DNA from 2 places in the Sporosarcina sp. P37 genome. Region 2 is predicted to be linked to the other one. Evidence: a T-box and tRNA genes for the amino acid it is inferred to sense, from the RefSeq annotation. Region 2 holds a T-box; the other holds one or more tRNA genes.
What was found. The T-box of region 2 lies ahead of ileS (isoleucine--tRNA ligase). A T-box ahead of a tRNA ligase gene usually reads a tRNA of that ligase, here a tRNA-Ile.
Positions count from the first base shown of each region.

Region 1: it has a tRNA-Ile gene. The T-box ahead of ileS (isoleucine--tRNA ligase) is inferred to sense a tRNA for this amino acid. The anticodon was not compared.

Region 1 is NZ_CP015349.1:803,065-808,942, reverse strand. It holds rRNA gene SporoP37_RS04325 (23S ribosomal RNA) at 1-936, shown strand, start outside; rRNA gene rrf (5S ribosomal RNA) at 1,079-1,194, shown strand; tRNA gene SporoP37_RS04315 (tRNA-Val) at 1,332-1,407, shown strand; tRNA gene SporoP37_RS04310 (tRNA-Thr) at 1,424-1,499, shown strand; tRNA gene SporoP37_RS04305 (tRNA-Lys) at 1,509-1,584, shown strand; tRNA gene SporoP37_RS04300 (tRNA-Leu) at 1,606-1,687, shown strand; tRNA gene SporoP37_RS04295 (tRNA-Gly) at 1,696-1,767, shown strand; tRNA gene SporoP37_RS04290 (tRNA-Leu) at 1,785-1,873, shown strand; tRNA gene SporoP37_RS04285 (tRNA-Arg) at 1,883-1,959, shown strand; tRNA gene SporoP37_RS04280 (tRNA-Pro) at 1,989-2,065, shown strand; tRNA gene SporoP37_RS04275 (tRNA-Ala) at 2,072-2,147, shown strand; tRNA gene SporoP37_RS04270 (tRNA-Met) at 2,174-2,247, shown strand; tRNA gene SporoP37_RS04265 (tRNA-Ile) at 2,253-2,329, shown strand; tRNA gene SporoP37_RS04260 (tRNA-Ser) at 2,345-2,437, shown strand; tRNA gene SporoP37_RS04255 (tRNA-Met) at 2,524-2,598, shown strand; tRNA gene SporoP37_RS04250 (tRNA-Asp) at 2,600-2,675, shown strand; tRNA gene SporoP37_RS04245 (tRNA-Phe) at 2,723-2,798, shown strand; tRNA gene SporoP37_RS04240 (tRNA-Gly) at 2,804-2,877, shown strand; tRNA gene SporoP37_RS04235 (tRNA-Ile) at 2,882-2,958, shown strand; tRNA gene SporoP37_RS04230 (tRNA-Asn) at 2,960-3,034, shown strand; tRNA gene SporoP37_RS04225 (tRNA-Ser) at 3,047-3,137, shown strand; tRNA gene SporoP37_RS04220 (tRNA-Glu) at 3,147-3,218, shown strand; gene SporoP37_RS04215 (TraR/DksA C4-type zinc finger protein) at 3,414-4,163, opposite strand; gene SporoP37_RS04210 (1,4-dihydroxy-2-naphthoate polyprenyltransferase) at 4,280-5,191, opposite strand; gene SporoP37_RS04205 (isochorismate synthase) at 5,427-5,878, shown strand, end outside.
Region 2 is NZ_CP015349.1:2,855,742-2,861,619, forward strand. It holds gene SporoP37_RS14245 (DivIVA domain-containing protein) at 1-450, shown strand, start outside; T-box leader at 494-708, shown strand; gene ileS (isoleucine--tRNA ligase) at 852-3,611, shown strand; gene lspA (signal peptidase II) at 3,748-4,230, shown strand; gene SporoP37_RS14265 (RluA family pseudouridine synthase) at 4,230-5,135, shown strand; gene pyrR (bifunctional pyr operon transcriptional regulator/uracil phosphoribosyltransferase PyrR) at 5,363-5,878, shown strand, end outside.

The sequences.
Region 1 (5,878 bases), 1.2 Mb from region 2:
GCACGAAAGGCGTAACGATCTGGGCACTGTCTCAACGAGAGACTCGGTGAAATTATAATATGCGTGAAGATGCGCATTACCCGCGACAGGACGGAAAGACCCCGTGGAGCTTTACTGTAGCCTGATATTGAATTCCGGTGCAGCCTGTACAGGATAGGTAGGAGCCTTGGATTCCGGAGCGCCAGCTTCGGAGGAGGCATTGGTGGGATACTACCCTGGCTGTATTGGACTTCTAACCCTTGCCCGTGATCCGGGCAGGAGACAGTGTCAGGTGGGCAGTTTGACTGGGGCGGTCGCCTCCTAAAGAGTAACGGAGGCGCTCAAAGGTTCCCTCAGAATGGTTGGACATCATTCGCAGAGTGCAAAGGCATAAGGGAGCTTGACTGCGAGACCTACAAGTCGAGCAGGGTCGAAAGACGGACTTAGTGATCCGGTGGTTCCGCATGGAAGGGCCATCGCTCAACGGATAAAAGCTACCCCGGGGATAACAGGCTTATCTCCCCCAAGAGTCCACATCGACGGGGAGGTTTGGCACCTCGATGTCGGCTCGTCGCATCCTGGGGCTGTAGTCGGTCCCAAGGGTTGGGCTGTTCGCCCATTAAAGCGGCACGCGAGCTGGGTTCAGAACGTCGTGAGACAGTTCGGTCCCTATCCGTCGCGGGCGCAGGAAATTTGAGGAGAGCTGTCCTTAGTACGAGAGGACCGGGATGGACATACCGCTGGTGTACCAGTTGTCTTGCCAAAGGCATCGCTGGGTAGCTATGTATGGACGGGATAAATGCTGAAAGCATCTAAGCATGAAGCCCCCTTCAAGATGAGATTTCCCATTACGCAAGTAAGTAAGATCCCTCAAAGATGATGAGGTGGATAGGTCTGGGGTGGAAGTACGGCGACGTATGCAGCTGACAGATACTAATCGATCGAGGACTTAACCTATTATAAAAAGAAGTTACTTGAATGACCCAATGTCTTTTATTCAGTTTTGAGTGAATAAAAATTCACTTAAATTACTAAAATAACACTTGCTTTATTTTTAAACAGTGTTACAATAGTAAATGTCCGCTAAGAGGACAAACAGTCTGGTAATGATGGCGAAGAGGTCACACCCGTTCCCATACCGAACACGGAAGTTAAGCTCTTCAGCGCCGATGGTAGTTGGGGGTTTCCCCCTGTGAGAGTAGGACATTGCCAGGCAATTCTTTTCTTAAGATTTCAATTGGATATGCCATACATAGTCAAAAGATCATGAAGAAAAAGAAGCTGCGCACATAAACATATCATAAGCGAATACAGCTGACGCAGTAATGCGAAGTTTGTCGCAATTTTACCCAGGAGGATTAGCTCAGCTGGGAGAGCACCTGCCTTACAAGCAGGGGGTCGGCGGTTCGAGCCCGTCATCCTCCACCATATACATTCTACACTTGCCGGTGTAGCTCAACTGGTAGAGCAACTGACTTGTAATCAGTAGGTTGAGGGTTCAAGTCCTTTCGCCGGCACCATTTTAGTACGAGCCGTTAGCTCAGTTGGTAGAGCATCTGACTTTTAATCAGAGGGTCACAGGTTCGAATCCTGTACGGCTCACCATTATTTTTGCCGTAACATATCGCGGGTGTGGTGGAACTGGCAGACACGCTAGACTTAGGATCTAGTGCCTTCGGGCGTGGGGGTTCGACTCCCTTCACCCGCATCTTTTATGCGGAAGTAGTTCAGTGGTAGAATACGACCTTGCCAAGGTCGGGGTCGCGGGTTCGAATCCCGTCTTCCGCTTTTAATTTACCACTCCTGCCGGGGTGGCGGAACTGGCAGACGCACAGGACTTAAAATCCTGCGGTAGGTGACTACCGTACCGGTTCGATTCCGGTTCTCGGCACCAATTATATATGCGCCCGTAGCTCAATTGGATAGAGCGTCTGACTACGGATCAGAAGGTTGTGGGTTCGACTCCTGCCGGGCGCGCCATAATTTAAACAACATTATTCATATACTGTCGGGAAGTAGCTCAGCTTGGTAGAGCACTTGGTTTGGGACCAAGGGGTCGCAGGTTCGAATCCTGTCTTCCCGACCACTTATTGGGGCCTTAGCTCAGCTGGGAGAGCGCCTGCCTTGCACGCAGGAGGTCAACGGTTCGATCCCGTTAGGCTCCACCAATATTAATTTAAGACTGACTAATTATGGCGGTGTAGCTCAGCTGGCTAGAGCATACGGTTCATACCCGTAAGGTCGTGGGTTCGACTCCCTCCGCCGCTATCTAAGGACCTTTAGCTCAGTTGGTTAGAGCAGACGGCTCATAACCGTCCGGTCGCAGGTTCGAGTCCTGCAAGGTCCACCAGTTTACTTATACCACGGAGGAATACCCAAGCCTGGCTGAAGGGATCGGTCTTGAAAACCGACAGGGGTGTTAAAGCCCGCGGGGGTTCGAATCCCTCTTCCTCCGCCATATTTACTTAAACTTTAGCTTTACTTTAGTAAGTTATTATGTTAAGATAATAAAGTCGTTAAGTAAGCAAGAGACATTTATATTATCGCGGGGTGGAGCAGTGGTAGCTCGTTGGGCTCATAACCCAAAGGTCGCAGGTTCAAATCCTGCCCCCGCAACCAAGGTCCCGTGGTGTAGCGGTTAACATGCCTGCCTGTCACGCAGGAGATCGCGGGTTCGATTCCCGTCGGGACCGCCATTTATTACATACGCTTTTACAAGCGTCATTGTCAAAATACCATTAGTGGCTCAGTAGCTCAGTCGGTAGAGCAAAGGACTGAAAATCCTTGTGTCGGCGGTTCGATTCCGTCCTGAGCCACCATAAATGCGGGTGTAGTTTAGTGGTAAAACCTCAGCCTTCCAAGCTGATGATGAGGGTTCGATTCCCTTCACCCGCTCCATTAGGGGCCTATAGCTCAGCTGGTTAGAGCGCACGCCTGATAAGCGTGAGGTCGGTGGTTCGAGTCCACTTAGGCCCACCATTCCGCAGTAGCTCAGTGGTAGAGCAATCGGCTGTTAACCGATCGGTCGTAAGTTCGAATCTTACCTGCGGAGCCAATTTTTATTAATGGGGAAGTACTCAAGTGGCTCAAGAGGCGCCCCTGCTAAGGGTGTAGGTCGCGAAAGCGGCGCGAGGGTTCGAATCCCTCCTTCTCCGCCATAATATTCAGGCCCCTTGGTCAAGCGGTTAAGACACCGCCCTTTCACGGCGGTATCACGGGTTCGAATCCCGTAGGGGTCATATTGAAAAAGGTATTGCACATCTGTGCAATACCTTTTTTGTTTCGTCAATTTTACTGCATCAAGCAGTAAGGAAAGTGGATTCTTAACGGTGCCTTTCCAGAATGCAAACTATGCTTTGCGCATGCTCGCATACTAAAAGGTGGCAAAAGGACATCCCCGCACATCACAGTGCTTCAAGGGATGTCCTTTTTTGTTACTTGTCTTTATTTGAATCGATATAGCTGTCACCTTTATGATAGGGGATATCGCCTAATGGAGATTCCATTCCGGCTTCATCCAGTTCGTCTTCATATTCGGCGACTTCTTCATTGTGGACAATGCCGGCCGGTTCACCTGTGATATCGGTTACTGCAAATTCCTCATATTCTTCCGCACCATCTTCATTTTCTTCGTCGTATAGATCTTCATAATCACGATTTTCATTGCCCATGAAGTCTGAGGGCGTTTCGGAAGTTCCTGATTTTGCGATTTCCTGGAAGCTGTCTTCATAATCCCTGGCCTCGCCTTGTCTTCTGGCAGCGAACGAATTAGGCTCCGCCATGATTAACAGATCATCTTCTGCCGGCCTGTCATCAGGGACATCTTTTTGCGCATCCTCGATACACACCGTAGTGTAGGGGATGGCTTCTAACCGCTCCGCCTGTATTTCCTTGCCGCATACCTCGCAAGTTCCGTACGTGCCATCCTTGATAGCCTGGAGCGCTTTCTGGACCTTTTCCAGCTCGCCTTCCGCATGTGTATTGAGTGCGATATCTTTTTCACGTTCATATAATTCTGTTCCCATATCTGCGGGATGATTGTCATACATGGACAATTCGCCCACGTCTTCCTGCGCAGTTTTTACAATATTTGTTTCGCTTTCAGTTTCAGTCAAACGTTCCTCCATATCACGTAATTCTTTTTCTAGTTGCTGTAATTGTTTGGTAGTCAACAAAGTCGTCACGGTCCTTTCTGTATGTCTTTCTTATTTCAGTCATTCCCTTTTTAGGAGGAAGAGTAAACCTTTCCAATAAAAAAACGCCTACCTTTTGAAGTGTAGACGTTTCTATTACAGTTTATTCAGATGAAGTGTGCGATGAGGATACCGATTCCAAGAAGCAGGCCGAACAGTGTATTGGTGACGCCTGTATCTTTCATGGCAGGCATTACCTGTAATGGCTGCTCATATTTTCTGAACGTTTTCACTGCATGTAGCGGTTTGGGTATGCTGATCAGTACGAGTAATGCCCAGGCAGATACATGGTCTGTCAATACAAGTGCAATGATCCAGACATAAGAAACGATGAAGAATGCGGCCAAAATCGTCACGGCATTATTTCGCCCCGTCAGGATCGCCATTGTTTTTCTGCCGCCTCTAGTGTCCTGAACGATATCCCGGATGTTATTCGCCAGCATAATAGCGCCGACTAAGAGCATACTTGGCACGGATAAAAGAATTGCATTCCCTGTAACTGTTCCCGTCTGAATGTAGAATGCAATCAGAATCAGCAGCATGCCCATAACGAATCCTGAAACCAGTTCACCGAAAGGCGTATAGGCGATTGGATAAGGGCCGCCTGTATACAAATAGCCAATCAGCATCGCAACAGAACCTACCGCGGCAAGCCACCAGGAGGTTCCCATACAAATATAAATTCCAAGAAGAACGGCTAAGCCATACAGCAAAAGCGCCAGATTCAATACCGTTTTCGGCTGAACACCATTGCGTACGATAGTACCGCCGATGCCGATAGAATGCTCATCGTCCAAGCCTCTTTTAAAGTCATAGTATTCGTTGAACATATTGGTCGCCATCTGTAAAAACAGGCTGGCGACAAGCATCGCAAGGAATAACGGAAAATGAAGCGGACCGTATTGCAGTGCAATCATAGTGCCTAAAAAGACGGGGGCAAACGCAGCGGTCAATGTGTGGGGCCTTGTCAGCTGCCACCAGATTCGCCAGCCGGTATCTGTTTCTATTGTGTGTTGCACGGGTAATCTCTCCTTATATAAAGTCATCATTAGTTATTATACAACAAAAGCAAGCAGTTAGGTATGAAGAGGCAGCAGCTTAAGATAATTGTCGAATGACCCTAAACTTAACAAGTCAATATCATATAAAGTAAAGGCTTCAATGTGCTAGAATAGAGGTACTTATTGTTCAGTGAACGTATGTCTGAACGTAAAATGTCGAAAAACATATGCTTGATGATAAGGAGAGAGTGGGATGAATCGGAAATTGACCGATCGAGAGAGGACGGTTCCGGCAACAGGCACTGATTCTCGTTTTTTTACGGAAACAATTGAAGTGGAGACGCTCAGTCCGCTGGCTTTTTTTGAAGCGGGTCTGTCACATTACGGCGGCCATCGTTTCTTTTGGCAAAATGCAGATAAAACAGTGAAGCTTGTCGGATTGGGACAGGCAACTGTTCTCACCGCAGAGAACGATCGTTTTCAATCCATTTCTGCACAATGGAAATCATTATGCGAAGGATTGATTAAAGAAGAGAAAGACATAGATCCGGTTTTATTCGGAGGATTTTCTTTTGATCCCGGCACACGTCAGGATGATGAGTGGAATGCGTTTCCTGCCGCTTATTTCACAGTGCCTTTAATTCAATTAAAAATTGAAAAAGGAAAAACGTACGTGTCCATTAATTACATCACAGAAGAACCGCA
Region 2 (5,878 bases):
CTGAAAAAAAATGAAGAACTAGAAAAAAAGGTTGCAGATCACGAAGTAAAGATCAGTCATTTCAATATGATTGAAGAAACGATGCAAAAGTCCATTTTGATTGCACAGGAAGCTGCGGAAGATGTTCGTAAAAATTCTGTTCAGGAATCTAAGTTAATTATTTCGGAAGCAGAAAAAAATGCGGATCGTCTGATTAATGACGCACTGTCCCAGGCGAGAAAAATTGCACTGGAAGTAGAAGTGCTGAAAAAGCAGTCCAAAGTTTTCAAGAGCCGTTTTAAGATGATGGTCGAAGCGCAGCTGGATATGATCAACACAGAAGACTGGGACGAGCTGATGAAGTATGAGCTTGATACGTCCAGTGTAGAAAATGTGGCAGAGCAAGAATTAGACATACCCGATGTGGACAGTCTGGATGAAGTGAAACCTGAGAAAGTGGAAGAGGCTTGACAACTTCCGAACACATTTTTTATAATGACAACTAAATCGTTATAATGAAGCGTTGAAGGAAAGAGTACTTACTGACTTTACCCAAAGCGAGCCGGGGATGGTGAAAGCCCGGCGGAGAAGCAGCAAGGAAAATCACTCCTGAGCTGGACTTTGTTTTATGCGGAGCCCCGGTTACACTGCCGTTACCAGTGTCTAAGCGGCAATTGTGTATGCAATTGCAAGTAGGGTGGTACCGCGAGAATAAGCCTCGTCCCTTTTTGGGATGGGGTTTTTTGTTTATTAAAAAAGCAGCAGACAGCGTTCGTGTTCAACGGGCCATGGAGTTTAGAAACGGCCCAAGCCTGACGTTGCTCTTCAAACACAGCACGATTGAAACTCACATAATTTAAGGAGGAATTACAATGGAATATAAAGATACATTACTAATGCCGAAAACAGACTTCCCAATGCGCGGAAACTTGCCGAATAACGAACCGAAGATGCAGGAAGAATGGAACGAGAAAAATATTTATCAGAAAGTACAGGAGCGCACAGCAGGCCGTCCGTTTTTCGTGCTGCATGACGGCCCGCCATACGCAAATGGTGATTTGCATATGGGCCACGCACTCAACAAAATATTAAAAGACTTTATTATCCGTTATAAATCCATGTCAGGATTCCATGCGCCATATGTTCCGGGATGGGATACGCACGGTCTGCCGATCGAGCAGGCTTTGGTCAATAAAGGGGTCGACCGCAAGAAAATGAGCACTGCGGAATTCCGTAAAATGTGTGAAGAGTATGCGCTTAATCAAATCGATAACCAGCGTACGCAGTTCAAACGTCTCGGTGTCCGCGGAGACTGGGATAATCCGTATATCACATTGAAGCCTGAATTTGAATCCCGTCAGATTCAAGTATTTGGCGAGATGGCAAAAAAGGGATATATCTACAAAGGTCTGAAGCCGGTGTACTGGTCACCGTCAAGTGAATCTGCATTGGCTGAAGCAGAAATTGAATATCAAGATAAAAAGTCTCCGTCGATTTATGTCAGCTTCCTGATCCGGGACGGAAAAGGTGTGCTGGATGAAGATGTAAAATTCCTAATCTGGACAACAACTCCTTGGACAATTCCGGCAAACTTGGGAATTTCCGTACATCCTGCATTCACTTATGCAGTTGTGAAAGTGAATGGCGAGAAATTTGTGGCAGCAAAGGACTTAGTGGAATATTTAGCAAAAGAATTAGAATGGGAAGACTATTCTATTGAGAAAGAAGTACAGGGTGCTGATCTTGACCGAATTGCAGCAAGACACCCATTCTATGACCGGGATTCACTGGTTATGCTTGGCGAACACGTTACGGCTGATGCAGGTACTGGCTGTGTACACACGGCGCCTGGGCATGGTGAAGATGACTTCTACGTATCAAAGGCGTATGGAATCGATGCATTATCTCCAATCAATGATCGCGGTGTTATGACGGAAGAAGCACCATACTTCGAAGGATTGTTCTATGAAGATGCGAATAAAGCGGTAACCGAGAAGCTGAAAGAAGTCGGGGCACTTCAAAAGCTGTCGTTCTTCACTCACTCTTATCCGCATGACTGGCGCACAAAGAAACCTGTGATCTTCCGCGCCACAGCACAGTGGTTCGCTTCGATTGAATTATTCAGAAGTGATCTGCTGGAAGCGATCCGCAATACAAAATTCACGCCATCTTGGGGTGAAACACGTCTGTACAATATGGTCCGTGACCGGGGCGACTGGTGTATTTCCCGTCAGCGGGTATGGGGAGTTCCGATTCCGGTCTTCTATGCGGAAAACGGCGAAGCAATTCTGACAGATGAAACGATCAGCCATGTGGCGGACCTGTTCCGTGAGAACGGATCGAATATCTGGTTTGAGCGTTCTGCCAAAGAGCTATTGCCTGAAGGCTTCACGCATGAAGGAAGTCCAAACGGCGAGTTTACGAAAGAGACGGACATCATGGACGTCTGGTTTGACTCCGGTACGACGCATCAGGGTGTACTTGAGGAGCGGGATGATCTGCGGTACCCGGCCGATTTATACCTTGAAGGATCTGACCAATACCGCGGATGGTTCAACTCTTCATTGACGACAAGCGTAGCGATCAACGGTATTGCACCGTATAAAGGTGTTTTGAGCCACGGCTTTACATTAGATAAAGACGGCCGCAAGATGAGTAAATCTTTAGGTAATGTAATCGTTCCGGCAAAAGTCATCAATCAGCTGGGCGCCGATATTGTGCGTCTATGGGTATCGTCTGTTGACTATACAGCAGACGTACGTGTATCCGATTCAAACTTCAAACAGGTTTCGGAAGTATACCGGAAGATTCGGAACACAGTACGCTTCCTGCACGGTAACGTGGCGGACTTTAACCCGTCGGCAAACCGTGTGGCTTTCGATGATATGCGTCCAGTCGATCAATACGTCTATGTGAAGCTTCAAGATTTGATTGAAGAAGTGCTAACTGCGTATGAGCAGTATGAATTCCCGGTTGTTTACCATGCGATCAATAATTTCTGTACGGGTGTACTCAGCTCATTCTACTTGGATATCGCAAAAGACGTAGTGTACATTGAAGCTGCGGATCACCCGCATCGGCGCGCGATGCAATCAGTGATGTACGATACACTGATCACAATGGTGAAGCTGATCACACCCATCTTGCCGCATACTGCAGATGAGATGTGGACGAACCTTGCTTTTGAAGAAGCGGAAAGTGTCCAGTTGACGGATATGCCGGAAGCTGATCAAAAAGGCGAAGCGGCAGACAAACTTCGTGAACGTTTCGACAACTTGATGGATATCCGTGATGATGTCTTAAAAGCGCTGGAAGAAGCACGAAATGCAAAAGTAATCGGTAAGTCACTGGAAGCCAAAGTGACAGTCGTATTACCTGAAGCTGAGCGCGGTATTCTGGAAGCTGAAGACATTGATTTTGCACAATTCTTTATCGTTTCTGCGTTTGAAGAAAGCGCGGATGAAGGATTGCCTAATGCTTTGAAACTGGATCGGGCAACGGTTCTGGTTGAACCTGCTGAAGGCGAAAAATGTGAACGCTGCTGGACGATCTCCAAGACAGTTGGAGAAGATACAGCTCATCCGACATTGTGCACACGATGCGCAACTGTTGTGAAAGAGAACTATGCGTAAGCAATCCTGATGCGCAGCCATCATTATCCCTGGATGATGATGGCTGCTTTTTTTACATGACAGGACCGGTAAATGCAATGAAGGGTACATTTTGTGGTAAACTAAAGAAGAAATTTGCCGGACGGAGGGTAATGAAGTGATCGTTTATTATGCAGTGGCTGTACTGGTCATCGGCCTGGATCAGCTGACAAAATGGCTGGTTGTAAAAAATATGGAGTTGGGGGAACATATCTCTGTTCTGGATCCTTATATTGCGCTGCTGTCTCACCGTAACCGCGGTGCGGCCTGGGGCATGCTTGAAGGAAAGATGTGGCTGTTCTTCATCGTAACGATTGTCGTAGTAGGAGCTATTATTTATTTTTTCCATACAGAAGGAAAGAAAGATCGGCTGTTAGGCATCAGTCTGATGCTGCTGCTCGGCGGTGCGATCGGGAACTTTATCGACCGGCTGCTAAGAGGAGAAGTAGTAGATTTCATCAGTGTCTTAATTCCTGTTATTAATTATGATTTTCCGATATTTAATGTGGCAGATGCCGCACTGACTATAGCTGTCGCACTCATTCTGCTGCATGTGCTGCTAGATGAGAAAAAGAAAAAGAAAAAGAAAAAGGTGTCGTAATGGAAAGATTTGAATATGAAATTACAGAAGAACAAACCGGTAATCGGATCGACAAGGCGATAGCTGTCCTGCAGCCTGACTGGTCGCGCACCCAAATCCAATTATGGGTGAAAGAAGAGCGTGTAAAAGTAAACGGCAGTTCAGTCAAATCGAATTATAAAGTGAAGACAGGAGATATCGTGGCTGTCGAGCAGCCTGAAGCAGAAGCGTATGACGTGGAGCCTGAAAATCTGAATGTAGAGATTGTCTACGAAGATCAGGATGTGTTAATTGTCAATAAGCCGGTCGGAATGGTAGTTCATCCGTCGCCCGGTCATCTAAGCGGCACGCTTGTCAATGGGTTAATGTATCAGATTACAGATTTGTCAGGTATTAATGGTGTAATGCGTCCCGGCATTGTTCATCGAATTGATAAAGACACATCAGGTTTATTGATGGTAGCGAAAAATGATAAAGCCCATGTCTCGCTCGTTAATCAGCTCGTTGCCAAATCAGTCACCCGTGTCTATACGGCCCTGGTTCACGGACATATTCCGCATGATAACGGAACAATTGATGCGCCAATCGGACGGGATAAACGTGATCGTCAGAGAATGGCGGTTGTCGATGACGGCAAACATGCTGTGACGCACTTTAAAGTATTGGAACGTTTCGGAACCTATACATTGGTGGAGTGCCGGCTGGAAACAGGCAGAACCCATCAGATCCGCGTGCATATGAAATATATCGGCCATCCGCTTGTAGGTGATCCGAAATATGGTCCAAGGAAAACCATTGATTTCGGTGGACAAGTATTGCATGCGGGAACAATTGGATTTCAGCATCCTGTAACGGATGAGTATCTGGAGTTTACCGCACCCCTGCCGGAAAGTTATCAAAAATTATTAAATGAATTACGTGCCTAATATGCATTGACAAACTCTTAGGGTAAGATGTATACTCTATAAAGCAATTGAATAGCGATACCTTTAAAGTCAGTCCAGAGAGGCTGGGAAGGTTGCACGGAATTACATGATGGCCTGCTGCGGCAGGAATCGATGTATGCTTTTTTCTGCACGTCTGCCCTCCGGTCTCTTCTGACCGGAGGGTTTTTTTATGAATAAAAGATGGAATCGAAAGGGGATTCATTGATATGGCTGAAAAAGCAGCAATACTGGATGAGCAAGCTATCGGACGGGCCGTCACACGTATTGCACATGAGATTATTGAAAAGAACAGAGGCATCGATCAGTGTATTTTGGTCGGCATTAAAACAAGAGGCGCAATATTGGCTAAACGGCTGTCAGACAAAATCGAACAAATTGAAGGCAAACCCATTAAAACGGGCGAGCTGGACATCACATTGTACCGGGACGATCTTCAATTAAAGCATCAGCAGGGAGAAGCATTTGTACAGCAAGTGAATATCGAACATGACGTGGCGAATCAGAAAGTTATCCTTGTAGATGATGTCCTCTATACAGGCAGAACCGTACGGGCGGCATTGGATGCCATCATGGATCTCGGCAGACCTTCTTCCATTCAGCTGGCAGTTCTTGTCGACAGGGGGCACCGTGAACTGCCGATTCGGCCCGATTTTGTAGGAAAGAACATTCCGACTTCGAGCGATGAACGGGTTGTTGTCAGCATGATAGAAACAGACGACCGC